Linked DNA regions of Metallumcola ferriviriculae. Each later gene encodes a partner of the first gene's protein in a complex. Links are inferred from orthologs where the notes say so. Each region holds a gene or a part of one and is shown on either strand. Other genes may lie near its edges. The genes, in order: secY and secA.

Region 1 (10,574 bases):
AAGACAGCGTCTTCGGTGCACCTATCAACGAGCATGTAATGCACGAAGCTGTAGTGGCTCATCTAGCTAACCGGCGTCGCGGTACTCACGCCACAAAAAGTCGTGGCGAAGTGAGGGGAGGCGGCAAAAAGCCTTGGCGTCAAAAAGGGACCGGTCGTGCGCGTGTTGGTACTATTCGTTCTCCGTTATGGCGCGGCGGTGCCATAACATTTGGCCCCAGTCCCCGGGATTACAGCACTAGTATTCCTAAAAAAGTACGGCGTCTGGCTATCAAGTCTGCATTATCGTCAAAGGTCTTGGAAGGCAGTTTGATAGTTGTGGATGATTTAAAATTTGAAAAGCCCAGGACTAAAGAGATGGCCGGTGTGCTTAATGCACTGGGCATAGAGGAAAAGGCTTTGGTGATTTCTAACGGTGAAGGAGACAATGTGAGATTGTCCGCCAGAAACATCGCCAGCGTCAAGCCTTTAGCCCCTATTAATCTTAATGCATACGACATCTTGAACTATAACAAGGTGGTCATTACTAAAGATGCGGTCCACAAAGTGGAGGAGGTGCTTGGTTAATGCGTCGTCCCCATGAGATTCTGGTGCGTCCGGTAATTTCAGAACGCACTGTCGAGCTGATGGAAGATAACAAATACACATTTATTGTCGCTAAGAAAGCGAATAAAAGCGAGATTAAAAAGGCCGTTGAAGAGATCTTCGATGTTACCGTCACCCGGGTGAACACCTTGATGGTAAGAGGGAAAAACAGGCGGATGGGTCGTTTTGAAGGTAAGACTCCAGACCGAAAAAAGGCCATTGTTACTCTTAAACCCGGAGACAAAATCGAAGTGTTTGAAGGGCTATAGGTTTAGGTAAAAGGAGGGTATTCAAATGGCGATTAAAAAGTTTAAGCCCACCTCACCGGGCCGCCGCCAAATGACGGTTTCTACATTCGAAGAGGTTACTAAAAAGGAACCGGAAAAATCATTGGTGGAGCCGGTCAAAAAGACCGGTGGCCGCAACGCGCAAGGTCGTCTGACCGTTCGTCACCGTGGCGGCGGGCATAAACGTTTATACAGAGTGATTGATTTCAAGAGAAATAAAGATATAATTCCGGCAAAAATTGCCGCAGTTGAATATGATCCCAATCGGTCCGCTAATATTGCCTTACTGCATTATGCGGACGGGGAAAAGAGCTACATTCTAGCCCCTAACGGTTTGGGCGTGGGTGACATGGTTGAATCCGGTGAAGGTGCGGACATTAAGGTTGGTAATGCACTGCCGCTGAAGAACATTCCTGTGGGTACAATTATTCATAATATCGAACTACAACCGGGTAAGGGCGGACAGCTTTGTCGTTCTGCCGGGACATCTGCGCAGTTGATGGCGAAAGAGGGAAAACACTGTCATCTTCGTCTTCCTTCTGGGGAGGTTAGATTGGTGCTGCAGGACGGCAGAGCTACCATCGGACAGGTGGGCAACATCGACCATGAGAACATTACTATCGGTAAAGCAGGGCGTTCACGGTGGAAGGGTATTCGGCCCACTGTTCGTGGTGTGGTAATGAACCCTGTGGACCACCCCCACGGCGGTGGTGAAGGTCGTTCACCTGTCGGTCGAAATCCTGTTACTCCTTGGGGCAAACCGGCTCTGGGTGCAAAGACCCGGAAGAAAAATAAGCCTTCTAACCGGTTGATTGTGAAACGGCGTAAGGGTTAATGAGTACGAGGAAGGAGGCGTAATGAATGGGAAGATCCTTAAAAAAAGGTCCATATTGCGATCCCAAATTGCTTAAGAAGATAGAAGAAATGAATGAAAATGAACAAAAGCGAGTAATTAAAACCTGGTCGCGCAGTTCTACCATATTTCCACAGTTTGTCGGTCATACTATAGCGGTGCATGGTGGCAGGAAACACATTCCCATTTACATCACTGAAGATATGGTTGGGCATAAACTAGGTGAATTTGCACCTACTAGAACGTTCAAAGGACATGGATCACATACGGAACGTTCCACATCTTTGAAATAGATTGAGAGGGGGGTTAACCATGGAAGCTAAAGCAGTAGCTAGGTATATTCGCGTTTCTCCGCGGAAAGTGCGTCAGGTGGCCAACATGATTAAGGGCAAAGATATACTGGAAGCGCAGGCGGTGCTGAAATATACGCCTAAAAGGGGTGCTGGATATATTGCCAAAGTTCTGCAGTCTGCTGTGGCTAACGCTGAGCATAACTACGAAATGGACCCCGACAATATGTATGTGGCCAATGCCTACGTTGATCAGGGGCCAACATTGAAAAGATTTATGCCCAGGGCAATGGGCAGAGCTGATAAGATTAGAAAAAGGACCAGTCACATTACCGTGGTGGTACGGGAAAAGGAGGAGGTTAATTAGTGGGGCAGAAAGTTCATCCTAAAGGTCTGCGTATAGGCATCATTAAAGACTGGGATGCCAAATGGTATGCTGACAAGGATTATGCTGATTTACTGTATGAAGACATTGAAATAAGACGCTTTCTGAAAAAACGACTATATGATGCAGGTATTTCCACTGTCGAAATTGAACGTGCAGCTAACCGTATTAAGATTTCCATCCATACTGCTAAACCTGGTATTGTTATTGGCCGCGGTGGGTCGGAAGTGGAAGCACTGCGTAAGGAATTGGAAAAATTAACAGATAAAAAAGTTAATGTTAATATCGTGGAAATCAAAAGGCCTGAATTAGACGGTCAACTGGTTTCGGAGAACGTTGCATCTCAGCTGGAACGAAGAGTTTCTTTTCGCCGGGCTATGAAGCAAGTTGTATCCCGCTCCATGCGGTTTGGGGCCGAAGGCATTAAAATAATGTGCGCCGGTCGTTTGGGCGGTGCGGAAATTGCTAGAACCGAATGGTATAGTGAAGGAAAAGTACCGCTGCATACTTTAAGAGCAGATATTGATTATGGATTTGCGGAAGCCAATACAACTTACGGTAAGATTGGCGTAAAGGTTTGGATTTATAAAGGCGAAGTACTTCCTGAAGCAAAAGGTAAAGTGAAGGAAGGAGGCAACTAACCATGTTGATGCCGAAAAGGGTAAAATGGCGTAGACAACACCGGCCAAGTCTTTCTGGTAAAGCTATAAAGGGCAGTAATGTTGATTTCGGTGAATACGGTCTGCAGGCATTAGAACCGGCCTGGATCACTAGCCGTCAAATCGAAGCAGCACGTATCGCTATGACCCGTTATATCAAACGGGGCGGGAAAGTTTGGATTAGAATTTTCCCTGATCGTCCTATTACGGCAAAACCAGCGGAAACCCGTATGGGTAGTGGTAAAGGCTCTCCGGAATACTGGGTAGCTCCTGTGAAACCGGGTAGGATTATGTTTGAAATGGCCGGAGTGACTGAAGAAATAGCCAAAGAAGCAATGCGCTTGGCTAGTCATAAGTTGCCGATTAAAACCAAGTTTATAAAACGTAACGAAGTGGGTGGTGAGGCCGATGAAAGCTAATCAGCTACGGGATTTAACCACAGAAGAATTGGTGCGGAAAGTTGATGATTTCAAAGAAGAATTGTTTAACTTACGTTTCCAATTAGCTACCGGCCAGTTGGATAATCCTTTGCGTATTAAAAATGTCCGCAGGGATATTGCCAGAGCTAAGACTGTTTTAAGAGAACGGGAATTAAAACAGGAAGCGTAAGTGAAAGGAGGAAAGGCACTTGGCTGAGAGAACTTTGCGTAAGGGCCGTGTTGGCCACGTTGTTAGTGATAAAATGGAAAAAACAGTGGTTGTATCTGTTGAAACCTATGTTCGCCATCCGCTTTATGGCAGAACGGTTAAGAAAAGTAATAAGTTTAAAGCTCATGATGAGGCCAACCAATGCAGGATTGGCGATAAGGTAAAAATCGTTGAGACCCGTCCGTTGAGCAAGGATAAGCGCTGGCGGATAGCGGAAATCCTGGAAAAAGCCCAAAAGCTATAGTATTGGTTGCGAGTCGAAAGGGGGTAACATCACATGATACAAGCCCAGACGATGCTAAAAGTCGGAGACAACACTGGTGCCAAAAAATTAATGTGCATTCGAGTGCTGGGTGGTTCAGGGCGCCGATATGCTGCGGTTGGTGATATAGTAATCGCATCTGTTAAGGAAGCGGCACCTGGTGGTGTGGTTAAAAAAGGTGATGTTGTTAAGGCAGTTGTGGTACGAACCAAAAAAGGTAATAGAAGACCTGATGGAACCTATATACGTTTCGATGAAAACGCAGCGGTAATCATTAACGACCAAGGCCAACCCAAAGGAACGCGTATTTTTGGTCCGGTTGCCAGGGAACTGCGTGACAGGGATTATATGAAGATTGTTTCGTTAGCACCCGAGGTGCTTTAGGTTATTAACCGGTTTGCGGAGGTGAAAATATTGGCAAGCCCTAAAGTTCATGTAAAAAAAGGGGATACCGTCGTTGTAGTTAGCGGAAAAGATGTTGGCAAAAAGGGCAAGGTACTGCAGGTGCTGCCCCGGGATATGCGGGTAGTGGTAGAAGGTGTAAACGTAGTAAAACGCCATACCAAAGCTACTCAACAGATGCCCCAAGGCGGTATAGTGGAAAAAGAGGCCCCAATTGCCAGCTCCAATGTGATGGTATACTGCAGCAAGTGCAATCAGCCCACCAAAATTGGCAAGAAGTTTCTTGATGACCAAAGTAAGGTGCGCGTTTGCAAGAAATGCGGTGAAGATTTAGATTAAGGTTGTTCTGCCGGAAAGGGGGTAAAATTATGGTGGCAAGACTAAAAGAAAAGTACCTGAAAGAAACGCAACCGGCATTGAAAGAAAAGTTCGGTTACAAGAATACCATGGAAGTGCCAAAACTGGAAAAAGTGATTATTAACATGGGAGTGGGCGAAGCTACTCAAAACCCCAAAGCCCTGGATGGCGCGGTGGAAGATTTAACCGCAATTACTGGGCAAAAGCCGGTAATTACCAAGGCAAAAAAATCAGTGGCGGCGTTTAAATTGCGGGAAGGTACTCCCATCGGTTGCAAAGTTACCCTGAGAGGGGATAAAATGTACGAATTTGTAGACCGGTTGGTGAATGTTACCTTGCCCCGGGTAAGGGACTTTAACGGCGTTTCCCCCAAGGCCTTTGATGGTCGCGGTAACTATACCCTGGGTATGAAAGAACAGTTGATTTTCCCGGAAATTGATTATGATAAGGTAGATAAAGTCAGAGGGATGGACATTGTTTTTGTTACTTCAGCTAAGTCTGATGAAGAATCACGAGAATTGTTGCGTTTAATGGGAATGCCATTTAGACAGTAAAAAGCCAAGGAGGAGGGATAAACAGTGGCAAAGAAATCTATGATCGCCAAAGCAAAGCGCACGCCCAAGTACCGAGTGCGGGCCCACAACCGCTGCAGAGTCTGCGGCCGTCCCCATGGTTACATGCGGAAATTTGGTATCTGCCGAATTTGCTTCCGTGAACTGGCGTATAAAGGTGAAATACCCGGCGTTACCAAGTCTAGCTGGTAATATAGATATCGGAAGGGGGTAGTTAAGATGGTAATGACGGATCCGATTGCAGATTTGCTGACCAGAATTCGCAATGCGAGTATGGCCAATAAAAGTACAGTTGAAGTGCCTGCCTCCAAGATTAAAAAAGCGATTGCTGAAATATTCAAGGCAGAAGGCTACATCAAAGATGTTGAATATGTTGATGACAGCAAACAGGGTATTTTAAGGCTGTACCTAAAATATGGTAAGAGTAATGAAAAAGTAATTACCGGCCTGAAAAGAATCAGCAAACCGGGATTGCGTGTTTATGCTAATAAAGATGAAATACCAAGGGTTTTAGGCGGCTTGGGTGTGGCGGTTATTTCCACTTCCAAAGGAGTAATGACCGATAAAGCAGCTCGCCAGGGAGGAACTGGTGGCGAAGTCATCTGTTACATTTGGTAAGAAACACTTATAGCAGTTTTTCACGACAGGAGGTGTCATTATGTCCAGAGTTGGTAGATTGCCTATAAACATTCCTGAGGGTACGGAAGTTAATAAGACTGGAAACAAAGTTACCGTTAAGGGACCAAAAGGGCAACTGGAAAAAGAATTTCACCCGGAAATTGATATTAACATTGAAGACGGTGTAATTAATGTGACCCGTCCCACTAATAAAAAGCAGCATCGTGCACTGCATGGGCTGACCAGAGCACTGTTAAACAATCTGGTTCAAGGTGTTACAAATGGTTTCCAAAAAGGACTCGAATTGACTGGTGTAGGTTATCGGGCTAATATGCAGGGTAAAAAATTAGTGCTACATGTGGGTTATTCACAGCCGGTAGAGATGGAGCCGCCGGCGGGTATAGAAATTGAGACACCTGTTCCTACCAAGATTATCGTTAAAGGTATTGATAAAGAATTGGTGGGTGCAATTGCCGCAAACATTCGGAAAGTGAGAGAACCGGAACCCTATAAAGGCAAAGGTATCAGGTATGAAGGCGAGCGGATCCGCAGAAAAGTTGGTAAGGCCGGATCTGCCAAGTAATACTACCTTGTCTGGGTTGCTGCAGAAAGGAGTGACATTCCTTGTTTAAAAAGTATAACCGTAAGGCGGTTAGAGATAAAAAACGGAGACGATTACGTAACAAACTATTTGGGACATCAGAACGCCCGCGTCTGTCCGTTTATCGCAGTTCTAAACACATCTATGCACAAGTAATTGATGATACTGTTGGCAGCACACTGGTAGCGGCCTCCACTTTAGATGCAGATATAAAAGGTGAAATCATCGGTGCTAATGCAGAAGCTGCAAAGAAAACGGGCCAGCTGGTGGCAAAAAAAGCCCTTGAAAAAGGAATTAAAAAGGTGGTATTTGATCGGGGTGGATACATTTATCACGGTCGAATAGCTGCGCTGGCAGAAGGTGCCAGAGAAGGCGGCTTGGAATTTTAAAGTTTTTGGCAAAGGAGGGAAATGAATGGTCGGTATTGACCCTAATAAACTGGAACTGAATGAGAAAGTTGTTAGTATTAACCGTGTAGCTAAAGTTGTAAAAGGCGGACGGCGCTTCAGTTTTAGTGCTTTGGTTGTTGTAGGAGACGGTAACGGATATGTAGGAGCGGGCTTCGGTAAGGCAAATGAGGTCCCTGGAGCTATTCGTAAGGGAATAGAAAACGCTAAGAAAAACCTGATTAAAATTCCTTTGGTGGGTACTACTATTCCCCATGAGATGGTAGGAAGATTCGGGGCTGGACGGGTATTATTAAAGCCCGCTTCGGAAGGTACCGGAGTTATTGCCGGTGGCCCTGTACGTGCGGTACTTGAACTGGCCGGTATCAGAGATATTTTGACCAAGTCCCTGGGCTCTGCCAATGCCAACAATATGGTATATGCTACACTAGAAGGATTGAAAAGCATGAAACGCGCTGAGGATGTTGCAAAACTCCGTGGCAAATCCGTTGAAGAGTTGCTTGGGTAGGAGGAATGGCAATGGCAAAGAAATTGAAAATTACACTCAAGAAAAGCATTATCGGACAGAATGAACAACAGCGTGGTACAGTGGCCGCATTGGGTTTGAGAAAATTGCACCAAAGCGTGGTCAAGGAAGACACACCCAATATTCGCGGCATGGCTGAGAATGTAAATCATTTAGTGGTTGTAGAAGAAATTGAGGTTTAGGAGGTGTAGCTGTGGTTAGACTCCATGAACTCAAGCCAGCAGAAGGTGCCAAAAAAGCTTCTACCCGTAAGGGAAGAGGTATTGGCTCCGGTTTAGGAAAAACATCCGGCCGCGGTCACGGCGGGCAAAACTCCCGTTCCGGCGGCGGTGTTAGACGTGGTTTTGAAGGCGGACAAATGCCTTTGACCCGTAGGCTTCCTAAACGCGGCTTTACAAATATTTTTGCTAAGGAAATCGCGATTGTAAATCTGGATCAGTTAAATGCTTTCAACGAGGGAACTGAAGTCACTCCCGAGCTATTGGTACAAGAAGGCATCGTTAATCAGGTCAAGGATGGTATCAAGATATTGGCTAACGGAGAATTGACTAAATCCTTAACAGTAAAAGCAAATTTCTTTAGTAAAGCAGCAGCCGAAAAAATTGAGGCTGCCGGTGGAAGAGCTGAGGTGGTATAATGTTTGCCAGTTTAAAGTCTGCCATGAAGATAGATGACCTGCGTAGAAAGATTGTTTTTACGATACTGATGTTTTTTGTCTTCCGTCTTGGGGCGCATATCCCCGTGCCGGGGATTGATACAGCGCAGTTAAAGCAACTGATGGACAGCGGTACCCTGTTTGGTTTTATTGATGTAATATCCGGCGGGGCATTCAAAAAGTTTACTATTTTTGCTATGGGCATCATGCCTTACATCAACGCATCCATTATCATGCAGCTGTTGACTGTGGTAATCCCATATTTGGAGCGCCTGGCCAAGGAAGGTCAGGAAGGGCAAAAGAAGATTGTTCAGTTTACACGTTACGGTACGGTTATTCTAGGTTTTATTCAGGCAGTTGGTATGGCTTTTTATTTGGGTAAGGCCGGTGTATTGGAGAATGCCGGCATCGGGTCTTATGCCGTTATAGCTATCACTTTAACAGCCGGCACGGCTTTTCTCATGTGGCTGGGTGAAATGATTACGGAAAAAGGAATTGGTAATGGTATTTCCTTAATTATTTTCGCTGGGATTGTATCCCGTCTGCCTGCAGGTCTATACGGTATGTACCAATACGTGTCCACAGGTGAGACCAGTATTTTTGCGGTACTATTTTTCTTGGTAATTGCTCTTGTGGTAATTGCCGGTGTTGTAGCTATTCAAGAAGGGCAGAGACGCATTCCGGTGCAGTATGCAAAACGAGTGGTAGGTAGAAAAGTTTACGGCGGACAATCAACACATATTCCGCTTAAAGTGAATCAGGCGGGAGTAATTCCGGTTATTTTTGCCATGTCAATCTTACTTTTCCCTACAACTATTGCATCATGGTTTCCCAATAATGCTTTTGCTCAAACAATAGTAGGGATATTTAGCTTTAGGTCTGTGTCGTATATGGTTATGTACGCGCTATTGATTATTTTCTTCACTTATTTTTATACTGCGGTTACGTTTAATCCCCAGGATGTTGCGGATAACATGAAAAAATATGGTGGTTTTATTCCTGGCCTGCGGCCGGGAAGACCTACAGCTGAGTATATTGATAGGGTTTTGACTAGAATCACGTTATCCGGTGCCATTTTCCTGGCAGCGATTGCATTACTGCCTAACTTAGTTATGGCACTGACAGGTTTGAACATTTATTTTGGTGGTACAGCACTGCTGATTGTAGTAGGGGTAGCATTAGAGACCATGAAGCAAATAGAGTCTCAGCTATTAATGCGTAACTACCAAGGTTTTATGAAGTAGATTGCTTCGCTTAACGTGCATCAGCATAAAGAAACTTTGCTTGTGCCGCAAAGAATAGAACACTAGCTTTAAAAGGTGTAAGCTTTTGGCACAAGCGCATTAGTTTAAACTTATGCCGTCAGAAGTAATTTTCTGGCAGGTGCAAAACAGGGAGGGGTTCAAGTGAGGTTACTGTTGATGGGTCCTCCGGGGGCCGGTAAAGGTACGCAAGCTGAGGTTTTAACTGAAAAGCTTAAAATACCTCACATTTCTACTGGCGATATGTTCCGGAAGGCTATCAAGGATGGAACTGAGTTGGGTAAGAAAGCTAAAGAGTATATGGATGCTGGAAAGCTGGTACCTGATGAAGTAACTGTAGGCATTGTTAAAGAACGCCTAGGCGAATCCGATTGCGGGCAAGGCTTTTTGTTAGACGGTTTTCCTCGCACGGTAAATCAAGCGGAAGCGTTGGATGAGATCCTTAAACAATTACGGATTAAACTAGATGCGGTAATTAACATTGAGGTGCCCAGGGAAAAACTCTTAGACCGCTTAACCGGACGACGCATATGCAAAGATTGTGGTGCCACCTATCACGTAACATTTAACCAACCTCAAGAAGCAAATAATTGTGATGTCTGCGGTGGAGAACTGTATCAGCGCAGCGACGATACAGCAGAGACTGTAGCTAATAGATTAGATGTATATGCCAAGCAAACGCAACCGTTAATTGAATTTTATCAGAAGCAGGGCCTTTTGGCCGACATTAACGGTGACCAGAAAATCAGCGCAGTACTGAAAGAAATTGGCGAAAGGCTTGGGAGCGACTTGGTATGATTACTCTTAAATCCGACCGTGAATTGGAATATATGCGTGATGCCGGCAGGATAGTGGCTGAAACTCATCTTGAACTAGAAAAGGCGATTAGACCAGGCATCACTACTAAAGAATTAGATATAATTGCTGAAAAATATATCCTAAGTCAAGGGGCAAAGCCCGCGTTTAAAGGTTATCAGGGGTTTCCCGCCAGCATCTGCGTTTCTATTGACGCGGAGGTGGTTCACGGCATCCCGGGTTTAAGGGAATTAAAAAATGGAAATATTATTAGTATTGATATTGGCACAGTGATAAATGGATTCTATGGTGATGCTGCTAGAACTTTTCCCGTTGGTGAAATTGACGAGGATATGCAGCGGTTGCTGCGAGTGACTGAAGAATCGCTGAAAGCCGGTATTGCCAAAGCTG
Region 2 (10,723 bases), 610 kb from region 1 along the record:
AAGAAGAAACCTTTACAGCAGAAGTGGAAGGGGCGAAGTCCGAGAAGAATGTTCTGCGTTTAGCAGCGCAGGCGACATTGGTAGCCCTAGAGCAGGCGATAAGTGCAGACATTAGATTTGCGGTTGACCAAGTTATGGTAATGCCTGTGGAAATGTCACAACTGGTATCCGTATCGGTAACGGCGGTAACGTCCGCCGGAGAAGATAACCTGCTTGGGTCCGCGTATGCCCGGGGTAACGCCAGGGAAGCGGCCTGTAAAGCGGCGCTGGACGCAGTAAACCGTCGTTTGCTGCGTTTGGCTGAGTAGTTATCAGTCGCATGATTAAACTAACAATGCTAAAAATTTGGGCCGACAGTTTGTTTTACGGGATTAGTTAGCGGAGCGGAAATACCCATGAGCGGAGCGGTATTCCTGCAGCCATTAGCGGGGCTGTAGAGATGTACCGTGAAGGGGGTATTTCTAATGGCAAGACTGATTGCGATTTTTACAACACTGGCTACATTAATTTTGGCCGGTGGCGCCAGCCATCGTTGGTAAGTAGTTTTACTGTCGGTCCAAAAAACATATTTGGAAGTGGCGTTCATGTCAGAAATTCCATTGAAAGCAAGAGCATACATAATTGGCATGATTATATCAGCAGTTGGAATAGTCCCGCTGCTATATTACTATGTAGAACCTGCGGTCAACACAAGCTTGGTTGATCTTTTTGTTTTTTTTATCGCAACGCTAATCGCAGAATTATTGCCGGTAAAATTGCCTCATGGGACAAAAGTCTCAGTTGGTTTGGCTATTTGGTTTGCCAATATTATCCTTTTTACACCGTTTGAGGCCACTGTAATTACCAGCGCGGCCTTTGGTGTGGCGATGATCTTTGACGAGGATCAAAATATTGTAAAAACTTCTTTTAATATTGCCCAAACAGTCATTACAATCGCGGTCTCAAGCATTTTGTTACATCAAATACTGATGATAGTCCCTGAAAGAGGAGCCGCATATATTTTAAGTTTAATAGCAGTAATGCTGTTTTGTTCAATATTAAACTTATTTTTCGTCATAATTGTGGTTAGTTTGGTTACCAATGTTACGTTTATGCGCATTTGGAAAACCAACCATCGATGGGAAATATCCAATATAGTTGCATTAATCCCGCTGGGTTTTTTGATTTCTATGGTTTATAAGGTTACCGGGGTGACAGGGGTACTGCTTTTTTTGGTACCATTATTGATTGCCCGCCGTTCATTTCAGCTATACATAGACATGCGTCGGGCATACATGGAGACTGTCGAAAGCTTAGCAAATACCATCGACGCGAAGGACCGCTATACCAGGGGGCATTCGGACCGGGTGGCCCGTTATAGTATCGCATTAGCCGGGCAGCTGGGTTTGCCCGATGATCGAATCGAAATAATAAAATCCTTGGCACTGCTGCACGACACCGGTAAGGTGGGGGTAAACGAAAGTATTCTAAATAAACCCGGTCGCTTGGATGACGATGAATTTGCTATGATGAAGAAACATTCCGAGGTCGGGGCACAGATCGTCAAGGGGATAACGTTCTTAAAAGATGGCCACGAGACGATTAAGCACCACCACGAGCGGTGGGACGGCAGAGGCTATCCGTCAGGACTTGTGGGAAAGGAGACACCACTTGGGGCTCGGATAATAGCTGTGGCGGATGCGTTTGATGCCATGAGTTCCGACCGCCCATACAGGAATGCGATGACACCGCAGCAGGCATACGATGAGATCGTATCCGGCTCCGGCAGCCAATTTGACCCGCAGGTTGTGGAGGCATTTAGAACTGTCTATCCTGACCTTGTAGAGGTAATACAGGAAAAAACGCGGCAGGATACATCGCTGTTGGCGGAGCAGGATGAAATAGCCGAAGAAATTAACGATATGGATGAAAGTGGCGAAAGTAAGGAAGATATAAAAGATGACGACATGGTGGAAGGTGATGTCGGCAATGTTTATTGAAGCAGCAGTAATAGGACTTGTGGTGGGATACATTCGTGGTGGTAGGTTAAGTAACTTGAAAAATCTATCAATTAAGCGGGGCTGGGCAGTATTGATTGCGTTTCTGCTTCAATTTGGCCTTGGACGCCTGCCGCTTGGCGTGGGCTCACTCCATTATGCAGTGCACATGTTATCATATCTGCTGCTGTTTTATTTTGTTTGGGTGAATTTCCAGCCGTGGGGCATTAGACTTATTGGCCTTGGCATAATGCTAAATTTTGTGGTGATAGCAGCTAATAACGGAATTATGCCGGTTGGTACGGCGGGGATGTCCCAAGAATTCAGCTACAATTTGCAAACGGTAAGTGACGGCATTCACGGTTTGTTGACCGGGGCTACTAGGTTACCCATATTGGCAGATATAATAAAAGTAAAAAACCCCCTAACAGGTTCGGGGGGATGGTACAGCATCGGTGATATTGTCATGGACCTAGGTATTATTGTATTAATTAGCAGTATTATGGCAAATATTTCTTCTTATTATAAGGTTGTCTCAGTAAAGGGCGGCAGGAGTTGAAGGAAGGAATTATAAGTGATAAAATAACTTGATAAGAATTTTTATATGGGGGATCCGGGTTGGATTCCTTATTTAATTATTGTGGGAGGAGCTTGATCAATGCTGAAGATGCTTCGCAGCCTACTAGATGAAAACGCGAAAGTTATAAAGAAGCTTTCTAAAATGGTCAATCAGATTAATGACCTGGAAGAGGACATGCTTGCTTTGACTGAAGATGAGCTAAAGGATAAGACGGCTGAATTTCGCAGCCGGCTTGAAGAAGGCGAAACGTTGGACGACCTTCTGCCCGAGGCCTTCGCAGTGGTGCGTCAAGCGTCCCAAAGAGTATTGGGGATGCGGCACTTTGATGTCCAATTGATGGGTGGTATGGTGCTGCACCAGGGCAGGATTGCCGAGATGAAGACTGGTGAGGGTAAAACCCTAGTCGCTACTTTACCAGTCTATCTTAATGCGCTGGCGGGCAGTGTGCACGTTGTTACTGTAAATGATTATCTTGCCAGCCGGGACAGCGAATGGATGGGTCAGCTGTATAAATATTTGGGTCTAACTGTCGGTCTGATAGTACATGGTTTAGACCATGAGCAGCGGCGGGAGGCCTATGCCTGTGATGTGGTATACGGTACCAATAATGAATTTGGTTTCGATTACCTGCGGGATAATATGGCCATGTATGGTGATCAATTGGTTCAGGGCGATTTGAACTATGCCATTATTGACGAGGTGGACAGTATCCTCATTGATGAGGCACGGACACCATTAATTATTTCCGGTCAGTCAGATAAGGCAACAGACCTTTATTATACCGTTACCAAGATTATTCCCCGGTTGAAAAAAGAAGAACATTACACCATGGACGAAAAGGCCAATGTAGTCACCCTCACCGAAGAAGGGGTGGCGAAGGTTGAGCAGATGCTGGGCGTTGAGAACCTCTATGACGATAAGCATATGGAATTGAGCCATCACGTCAATCAGGCCTTAAGAGCCCATGTAATGATGAAACGTGACCGTGACTATGTGGTTAAGGATGGTCAGGTAGTAATTGTAGATGAATTTACCGGTCGTTTGATGTTTGGACGACGGTTCAGCGAAGGGCTGCACCAATCGATTGAAGCTAAGGAAGGCGTCAAGATTGAGCGGGAATCTCAGACTCTGGCAACCATTACCTTCCAGAACTTTTTCCGAATGTATAATAAGCTGGCGGGTATGACCGGTACCGCTGAAACAGAGGAACAGGAATTTAGGAAAATTTACGGTCTTGATGTTGTGGTGATGCCCACCAACGAGCCGATGATTCGTGAGGATTTATCTGATCTGGTCTATCGTACCGAACAGGGCAAATTTAACGCAGCAGTGGAAGAAATTGCAGAAAAACATGAAATAGGGCAGCCGGTATTGGTAGGTACCATTTCTATTGAGTTTTCAGAACATCTTAGTAAGCTGTTGAAACAAAGAGGTGTTCCGCACAATGTTCTTAACGCTAAGCATCATGAAAAAGAGGCGGAAATTGTGGCCCAGGCGGGTAGGTTCGGTTCGGTAACCATTGCTACCAATATGGCCGGCAGGGGTACTGACATTGTGCTGGGAGGTAATGCGGAGTTTTTGGCTCAACAGGAACTGCCGGAAGGTGCGGAGCCGGATGAAATGGCGGCGCTGATTGAAAAGAAAAAGGAAACTGCTAAAGTGGAACGGGAAAAGGTATTAGCTGCCGGCGGTCTGCATATTATCGGTACTGAAAGGCATGAAAGTCGCCGCATTGATAATCAGCTGCGGGGTCGTTCCGGGCGTCAGGGTGACCCGGGTTCCAGCCGCTTCTATGTTTCTCTTGAAGATGATTTGATGCGGTTGTTTGGGTCTGATAATATTTCCGGCATTATGGATAAACTGGGAATGGATGATTCAACACCTATTGACCATCCTCTGATATCCCGGTCTATTGAATCAGCCCAGAAAAAAGTGGAAGCCAGAAACTTCGATATTCGTAAACATGTGCTTGAATATGATGATGTAATGAATCAGCAGCGGGAAGTTATTTATGACCAGCGTCTCAAGGTGCTGATGGGTAATAATCTGAAAGAAACTGTAATAGGTATGATTGAAACAGTAATTGACGGCACAGTTGATTTGTATGGAGCAGAGAGCAATTTCCCGGAAAACTGGGATTTGAAGAGTATGCTCGATTATGTGGAACAGCTGTTTTTACCTGGACATGACTTGACGGAAGACCAGATGAAAAATATGGATAAAGAAGATGTTCGCGAGATGTTCAAGGAAAGGGCCCTGGCTCTTTATGAGCAGCGGGAAGAGGAACTAAGCGCCGAGACGATGCGCGAACTGGAACGAATGGTAATTCTTAAGGTTGTAGACGCTAAGTGGATGGATCATTTGGATGCCATGGACCAATTGCGTCAGGGTATCGGTCTGAGGGCAGTGGGTCAGCAGGACCCATTAGTTGCCTATAAAAAAGAGGGCTACGAAATGTTTAATGATATGATTGCCAGCATTCAGGATGATGTGGTGCGTTACGTGTATCGGGTGAAAGTGGTGGAAAGACCGGAGGAACGACAGAATGTGGTAGAAAATAGATACTCCGAGGACCAGGAGATGCGTCCGGTAAGGAATGAAAATAAGGTTGGCCGCAACGACCCTTGTCCTTGTGGCAGCGGTAAAAAATATAAAAAGTGCTGCGGTAGAAATTAAGGAGGGTGAGCATGTTAGCAGAGCTCAAAACGGAACTGGAAAAGCTAAGCAAAAGAATTGAGGAACTGAGGGTTTCTCTTTGACGTAGCGGGAAACCAAGAGCGGCTGAAAGAGTTAGAGGCGGCAATGGCCAAACCTAATTTTTGGGATGATGCTGAGCAGGCCCCAAAAATGACCCGTGAAGTGGCTGCGGTAAAAGAGGAGCTCGAAACCTACAGTAAGCTTGCTTACAAGGTGGAGGAATTGGAAGTGCTGCTTGAACTTGGCCAAGAGGATGAAGATCTGGCTCGGGAGAGTACCCGGGCAGTGCAGGAATTAAAAATTAAGCTGGAGCAGGTGGAAATGGCCGTGCTTCTCTCCGGCCCATATGATAAAAATAATGCCATTGTCTCACTTCACCCCGGTGCCGGCGGTACTGAATCTCAGGACTGGGTTGAGATGCTCTTTCGCATGTATCAGCGTTGGGCTGAGATAAGCGGTTATCAGGTGGAGGTCATCGATCTGATGCCCGGAGATGAAGCTGGTATCAAGAGTGCCACTTTTATAGTCAAAGGGATTAATGCTTATGGTTATATAAGGGCGGAACGGGGCGTCCACCGCTTGGTGCGCATCTCTCCTTTTGATACTTCCGGCAGAAGGCATACTTCATTTGCGTCTGTAGATGTTACACCGGAAGTGGAGCAGGATGACGAGATTGATATTGACGAGAGTGATTTGAAAATTGATACCTATCGTTCCGGCGGCGCCGGTGGTCAGCACGTCAATAAAACAGACTCTGCCGTACGAATTACGCACCAGCCTTCGGGCATTGTGGTTCAGTGCCAGAAGGAACGGTCCCAGCATGCTAATCGACTTACCGCGATGCGTATTTTGAGGGCCAAGCTTTTTGAACAGAAGATGCGGCAGCAGGAGGAAGAAATGGCAGCGATAAGGGGCCAGCAGAAGGAAATTGCCTGGGGCAGCCAGATACGTTCCTATGTATTTCATCCGTACTCGATGGTAAAAGACCATCGTACTAATGTTGAAGTGGGAAATGTGGATGCAGTAATGGATGGTAAGTTGGATAAACTTATCTTTGCCTTTCTCAGACAGCAGTCAAGGTAATGAATTTGTTCTAAGCACCGCCTGAATTAAGGCGGTGTATAGTTTTGTACCGGGGGAATGGATCATGAAATTAAGATGGCGGTTGGTGCTGCTGCTGGTAGCATTCTTGGCTGTCGGGCAGTTTCTGCTTCCGGATGCGGCGGAGTGGGGGATTAAGAATGCTATGGTGGGCACTTATCCTAATCTGAGCCAAGCCAGGGTGGAGGTGGTCGCTCGGCCCGGCGTTAAAGTCTTAGCCGGCAGGATGGATAGGGTGCGGCTTCACGCTGAGGAGGTTGATTTTGGCTCAATTCAGGCTGCTTCAGTTGATTTAGAATTGGAGCAGGCTCGCTTGGATTTGCGTAAACTATTGTTAGACAAAAAGTTGTTTTTTAGTGCCCGTTCCCGCCGCTTAGAAGTAGAATTAAAAGAAGAAGGTATAAACCGATATTTACGGCAGGTGAATGTACCGTTAATCGGCGAGCCTACTATAGAAATTAAGGCGAAAGAAGCGTTGCTTTCTGGCAAGGTTACGCTGGTAGGCAGGGAAGTTAATATCGGCGTCCGCGGTGCCTTGACTTTAGAAGACGGCAAACTGAAATATAAGCCGGAAAGAGTATCTTTTAATGGTAAAGAGCTTGCTCCTGCCATGCAGCAGCGGCTGCTTAGCCGCATTGCATTTATTATGCCGCTAAGCAGCATGCCCGTAGAGGCATATTTTTCGAAAATGAGACAGTATCAAGGCAGGGTAATCTTAGTTTCAGAGGGAACCGGCATTCATTAGTGTTGGTATAGTAAGCCATATTTGGAGGGATAAATAAACCATACACTGGTGTATGGAGGTATTCTGGTATGGCTTATGAAATCACATCTGATTGTATAGCCTGCGGCAGCTGTACTGTAGTATGCCCCAACGGTGCTGTAGACGATGGTTATGGCAGCGATTATACCGGAAAAGGGAATTCGGCAGCTGAGGGCAGCTCAATGGGAATCCCGCATTACCGTCTCACGGATGGTTGTGACGGTTGTGGTGACTGTCTTGAGGTCTGCCCTACCGGGGCAATAATTGTAGAAACTTAGTGAAAAAACGTGATTGGGGCAGGAGTTTGTCGGCAAATTATAGAAGAATAGAGCTTTAAATAATTGGTGAGGTCTGTTTTATGAGATTAAAAGGTTTAATTAACATGTTGGGAATTACCCTGGGCGCTCTTATTACTGCTCTTGGGCTGATATTATTTTTAATTCCAAATAAGATTGCTGCTGGTGGTGTCAGCGGTCTTGCCACCGTCATTTTTTATGTGCTGAACCTGCCGGTGGGCCTTACCATGCTGGTTATTAATATACCTTTATTTCTGATCAGCCTGCGGCAGTTGGGTGTGCGTTTTGGTATCAAGACCCTTTTCGGCACGGTAATGTTGTCTGTTTTTACCGATGGACTCAACCCATTATTTACTCCTCTGACTTCCGACCCGCTGCTGGCAGCGATTTACGGCGGCATCAGTACCGGTTTGGGCTTAGGTTTGGTATTTAAGTTTGGCGCTACTACCGGCGGTACTGATTTGGCGGCACAGTTAATTCACAAGTACATAAAAGTCAGCGTTGGTAAGGGGTTACTGCTGATTGATGCCATGGTGGTAATTTTGGCAGGGATTGTTTTTGATGTGGAATTGGCCCTCTATGCATTAATTGCCTTGTTTGCTACCACCAAGATGATTGACTTGGTGCAGGAGGGGTTGGGATATGTCAAAGCTGCATTAATTATCTCTGATAAATCGGAAGAATTGGGGCGGGTCATTATTACCAAGTTAGATCGGGGGGCAACTGCTTTACATGGCCGCGGTCTCTATACCGGTAAGGACAGGGATGTCATTCTGGTGGTTCTCAGCCGCACTGAGGTTGCCAAAATAAAGGGAATGGTGCAGGCTGTTGACCCCAAGGCATTTGTTATTGTCACCAATGTCAATGAGGCGTTGGGTGAGGGATTTAAAGATATGTCCCATGAAGTCATCTAATTTTGGCTCAAAAAAGCTACATATTAAAAAGGATTATATAGTAAAACAAATTCGGGGAGGTTGCTGTATGAAGGACAACCAAAAGCTAGAGGATTTAGCGCGCAGCATTAGAAGGCATATCGTTGAGATGGTTGGTGAAGCAGGGTCCGGACATCCCGGCGGTTCTCTTTCCGCTGCGGATATTGTGACCGCGCTTTATTTTCGGGAAATGCGTCTTGACCCAGAGCGACCGGATTGGCCGGAACGGGATCGTTTTGTACTTTCTAAAGGGCATGCTGCACCGGTGCTTTATGCTACATTGGCGGAGAGAGGTTATTTTCCCCAAAAAGAGCTGCTGACTTTGCGCAAACTGGGCAGCCGGCTGCAGGGGCACCCGGATTCCAAACATCTACCCGGGGTAGAAATGGCTACCGGCTCACTGGGACAGGGGCTGTCTGCTGCTAATGGTATGGCTTTAGCAGCTAGGTTAGACGGGCAGGAAACAAGGGTATATGCACTGGTGGGCGACGGTGAAATTCAAGAGGGGCAGATTTGGGAAGCTGCCATGGCTGCGGCTCATTATAAATTGGACAACCTGGCAGCGTTTTTAGACCATAACGGGCTGCAAATTGATGGAGAAAACCGGGAAGTGATGGGTGTGGAACCGGTTGATGCCAAATGGCGTGCCTTCGGCTGGCATGTGATTGGCATTGACGGGCATGATTTCGATCAGATTTTTGCTGCTTTGGAGGAAGCCAAAAAGACCAAAGGTAAGCCGACGATGATTATTGCTAAAACCATTAAAGGCAAGGGTGTTTCTTATATGGAAAATGAGGTGGGTTGGCACGGCAATGCGCCCAAAACTGACCAAGTGGAAAAAGCTCTAGCTGAGCTTGTCTGAGGAGGTAGAGATAATGACTGAAAAAATAGCGACCAGGGAAGCTTACGGCAAAGCATTAGTGGAGCTGGGCAAGAGTAATGGGAATGTGGTGGTGTTGGATGCGGACTTGTCCAAATCCACCAAGACGGCATTATTTGCCAAGGAATTCCCCGAGCGTTTCTTTGATATGGGGATTGCCGAACAGAACATGATTGGCACCGCAGCAGGGTTGGCCCAAGGCGGCAAGATTCCCTTTGCCAGTTCCTTTGCGGTTTTTGCTACCGGCCGGGCATTTGAGCAAGTGCGCAATTCGGTCTGTTATCCGAAGGTCAATGTGAAAATCGCCGCTACCCATGCCGGGGTTACCGTAGGTGAAGATGGGGGCTCTCATCAGAGTATAGAGGATATTGCCATCATGCGGGTTCTGCCCAATATGACGGTAATTGTCCCCGCTGATGCCGAAGAAGCGAAACAAGCGGTTTTCCATGCTGCGGAAACTGAAGGACCTTTTTATATTCGGTTGGGACGTTCGGGCGTGCCGGTAATCCATGGTGGGCAGTATCGTTTCCAATTAGGTAAAGCGGAGGTCATGAAACAGGGTAAGGATGCTGCCGTGGTTGCTTGCGGGTTGATGGTGGCGGAAGCATTGGCTGCAGCTGATATGTTAGCAGCAGACGGCATTGATATTGAGGTAATCAACTCGGCAACCATCAAGCCTCTGGATGGAAAGACTATTGCCGCTGCCGCTGAGAAAACCGGGGCTGTAGTGACTGCCGAAGAGCATAGCATTATTGGCGGTCTGGGCAGTGCGGTGAGTGAACTGCTGGGTGAATGCTGTCCGGTGCCTGTGGAAAGGGTGGGTGTTACCGATAAATTTGGCGAATCCGGTGCGCCGGGTGAACTGCTTGAGCACTTTGGTTTGACAGCCGATGAAATTGCCAAGGCAGTAAAACGCGTGCTGAAAAGAAAGGCATAATTATCCAGTTTAATATTGACATATTATGCAAGGAAAATGCCTGCTGCTGTCGAAACAACTCTTTATGGGTTGTTTCTTTTTTTACCCGATTTTGATTTTGATAATGGCGAGATAGGAGTGTTAACGTTGATACAGATGTACAGTGTTTTTAAAGAATATCCCAACGGGGTTAAAGCGTTGGCAAGGTTAAACCTACATATAACCAAGGGCGAGTTTGTCTTTTTGGTTGGCGCCAGTGGTGCTGGTAAGTCATCGCTTATCAGGTTAGTTTTTCGAGAGGAACTGCCCAGTCGGGGGCAGGTGATCATCGGCGGCAAAAGCATTGCTCGGCTGCGTGCTTCCCAGGTGGCAAAGCTTCGCCGCAATATCGGCGTGGTCTTTCAGGATTTTCGTCTGTTGATGGACCGAACCGCTTTTGACAATGTGGCTTTTGCCCTGCGGGTACTGCAGTATTCCGGCAAAGAAATCAAGGCCCGGGTCCCCGAGGTGCTGGCTATGGTCGGCCTAAAAGGCAAGGAACAGTGCTATCCCAATCAACTATCCGGCGGCGAACAGCAGCGT

Evidence for each region.
Region 2: the proteins of secY (region 1) and secA are in contact, whole or in part, in a crystal structure (PDB 3DIN), measured with the Thermotoga maritima proteins. The link is inferred for Metallumcola ferriviriculae from one-to-one orthologs. Residues at the interface, in WP_004081795.1 of Thermotoga maritima: Glu108, Gly109, Glu110, Glu111, Ala236, Glu237, Arg238, Arg239, Ile240, Thr241, Ile242, Gln243, Tyr244, Ala245, Arg246, Arg247, Val248, Thr249, Gly250, Arg251, Arg252, Val253, Tyr254, Gly256, Ala257, Ser258, Thr259, Tyr260, Leu261, Pro262; in WP_004082002.1 of Thermotoga maritima: Glu261, Ala262, Arg263, Lys300, Ala301, Arg302, Thr303, Ile304, Ile305, Leu323, Tyr324, Asp325, Pro326, Val329, Ser330, Tyr333, Ile336, Lys340, Phe345, Val349, Glu363, Phe364, Tyr374, Ser375, Gly376, Gly377, Glu393, Ile395, Thr482, Ser483.

What each region holds. Positions count from the first base shown.
Region 1 is NZ_CP121694.1:103,207-113,780, reverse strand. The notes cover bases 7,250-10,218. They hold secY (preprotein translocase subunit SecY), read left to right. Parts: upstream 7,250-8,087; coding sequence 8,088-9,350; downstream 9,351-10,218. Other genes in these bases: map (type I methionyl aminopeptidase), read left to right, coding at 10,163-10,218; MFMK1_RS00510 (adenylate kinase), read left to right, coding at 9,513-10,166; rplO (50S ribosomal protein L15), read left to right, coding at 7,645-8,088; rpmD (50S ribosomal protein L30), read left to right, coding at 7,445-7,633; rpsE (30S ribosomal protein S5), read left to right, coding at 7,250-7,433. Also shown: rplD (50S ribosomal protein L4), read left to right, coding at 1-566; rplW (50S ribosomal protein L23), read left to right, coding at 566-853; rplB (50S ribosomal protein L2), read left to right, coding at 879-1,706; rpsS (30S ribosomal protein S19), read left to right, coding at 1,733-2,017; rplV (50S ribosomal protein L22), read left to right, coding at 2,037-2,381; rpsC (30S ribosomal protein S3), read left to right, coding at 2,381-3,040; rplP (50S ribosomal protein L16), read left to right, coding at 3,043-3,477; rpmC (50S ribosomal protein L29), read left to right, coding at 3,467-3,667; rpsQ (30S ribosomal protein S17), read left to right, coding at 3,687-3,950; rplN (50S ribosomal protein L14), read left to right, coding at 3,984-4,352; rplX (50S ribosomal protein L24), read left to right, coding at 4,383-4,709; rplE (50S ribosomal protein L5), read left to right, coding at 4,742-5,281; MFMK1_RS00550 (type Z 30S ribosomal protein S14), read left to right, coding at 5,306-5,491; rpsH (30S ribosomal protein S8), read left to right, coding at 5,519-5,917; rplF (50S ribosomal protein L6), read left to right, coding at 5,958-6,500; rplR (50S ribosomal protein L18), read left to right, coding at 6,542-6,907; and 2 more genes. UniProt on the Escherichia coli protein: The central subunit of the protein translocation channel SecYEG. Consists of two halves formed by TMs 1-5 and 6-10.
Region 2 is NZ_CP121694.1:707,812-718,534, forward strand. The notes cover bases 2,316-5,433. They hold secA (preprotein translocase subunit SecA), read left to right. Parts: upstream 2,316-2,634; coding sequence 2,635-5,232; downstream 5,233-5,433. Other genes in these bases: MFMK1_RS03625 (DUF5317 domain-containing protein), read left to right, coding at 2,316-2,535. In the rest of the region: MFMK1_RS03610 (hypothetical protein), read left to right, coding at 1-308; MFMK1_RS03615 (hypothetical protein), read right to left, coding at 338-586; MFMK1_RS03620 (HD-GYP domain-containing protein), read left to right, coding at 585-1,979; more of MFMK1_RS03625, read left to right, coding at 1,939-2,315; MFMK1_RS03640 (LmeA family phospholipid-binding protein), read left to right, coding at 6,401-7,099; MFMK1_RS03645 (DUF362 domain-containing protein), read left to right, coding at 7,168-7,395; MFMK1_RS03650 (YitT family protein), read left to right, coding at 7,476-8,327; MFMK1_RS03655 (transketolase), read left to right, coding at 8,395-9,207; MFMK1_RS03660 (transketolase family protein), read left to right, coding at 9,221-10,162; cell division ATP-binding protein FtsE, read left to right, coding at 10,289-10,723. UniProt on the Escherichia coli protein: Required for protein export, interacts with the SecYEG preprotein conducting channel.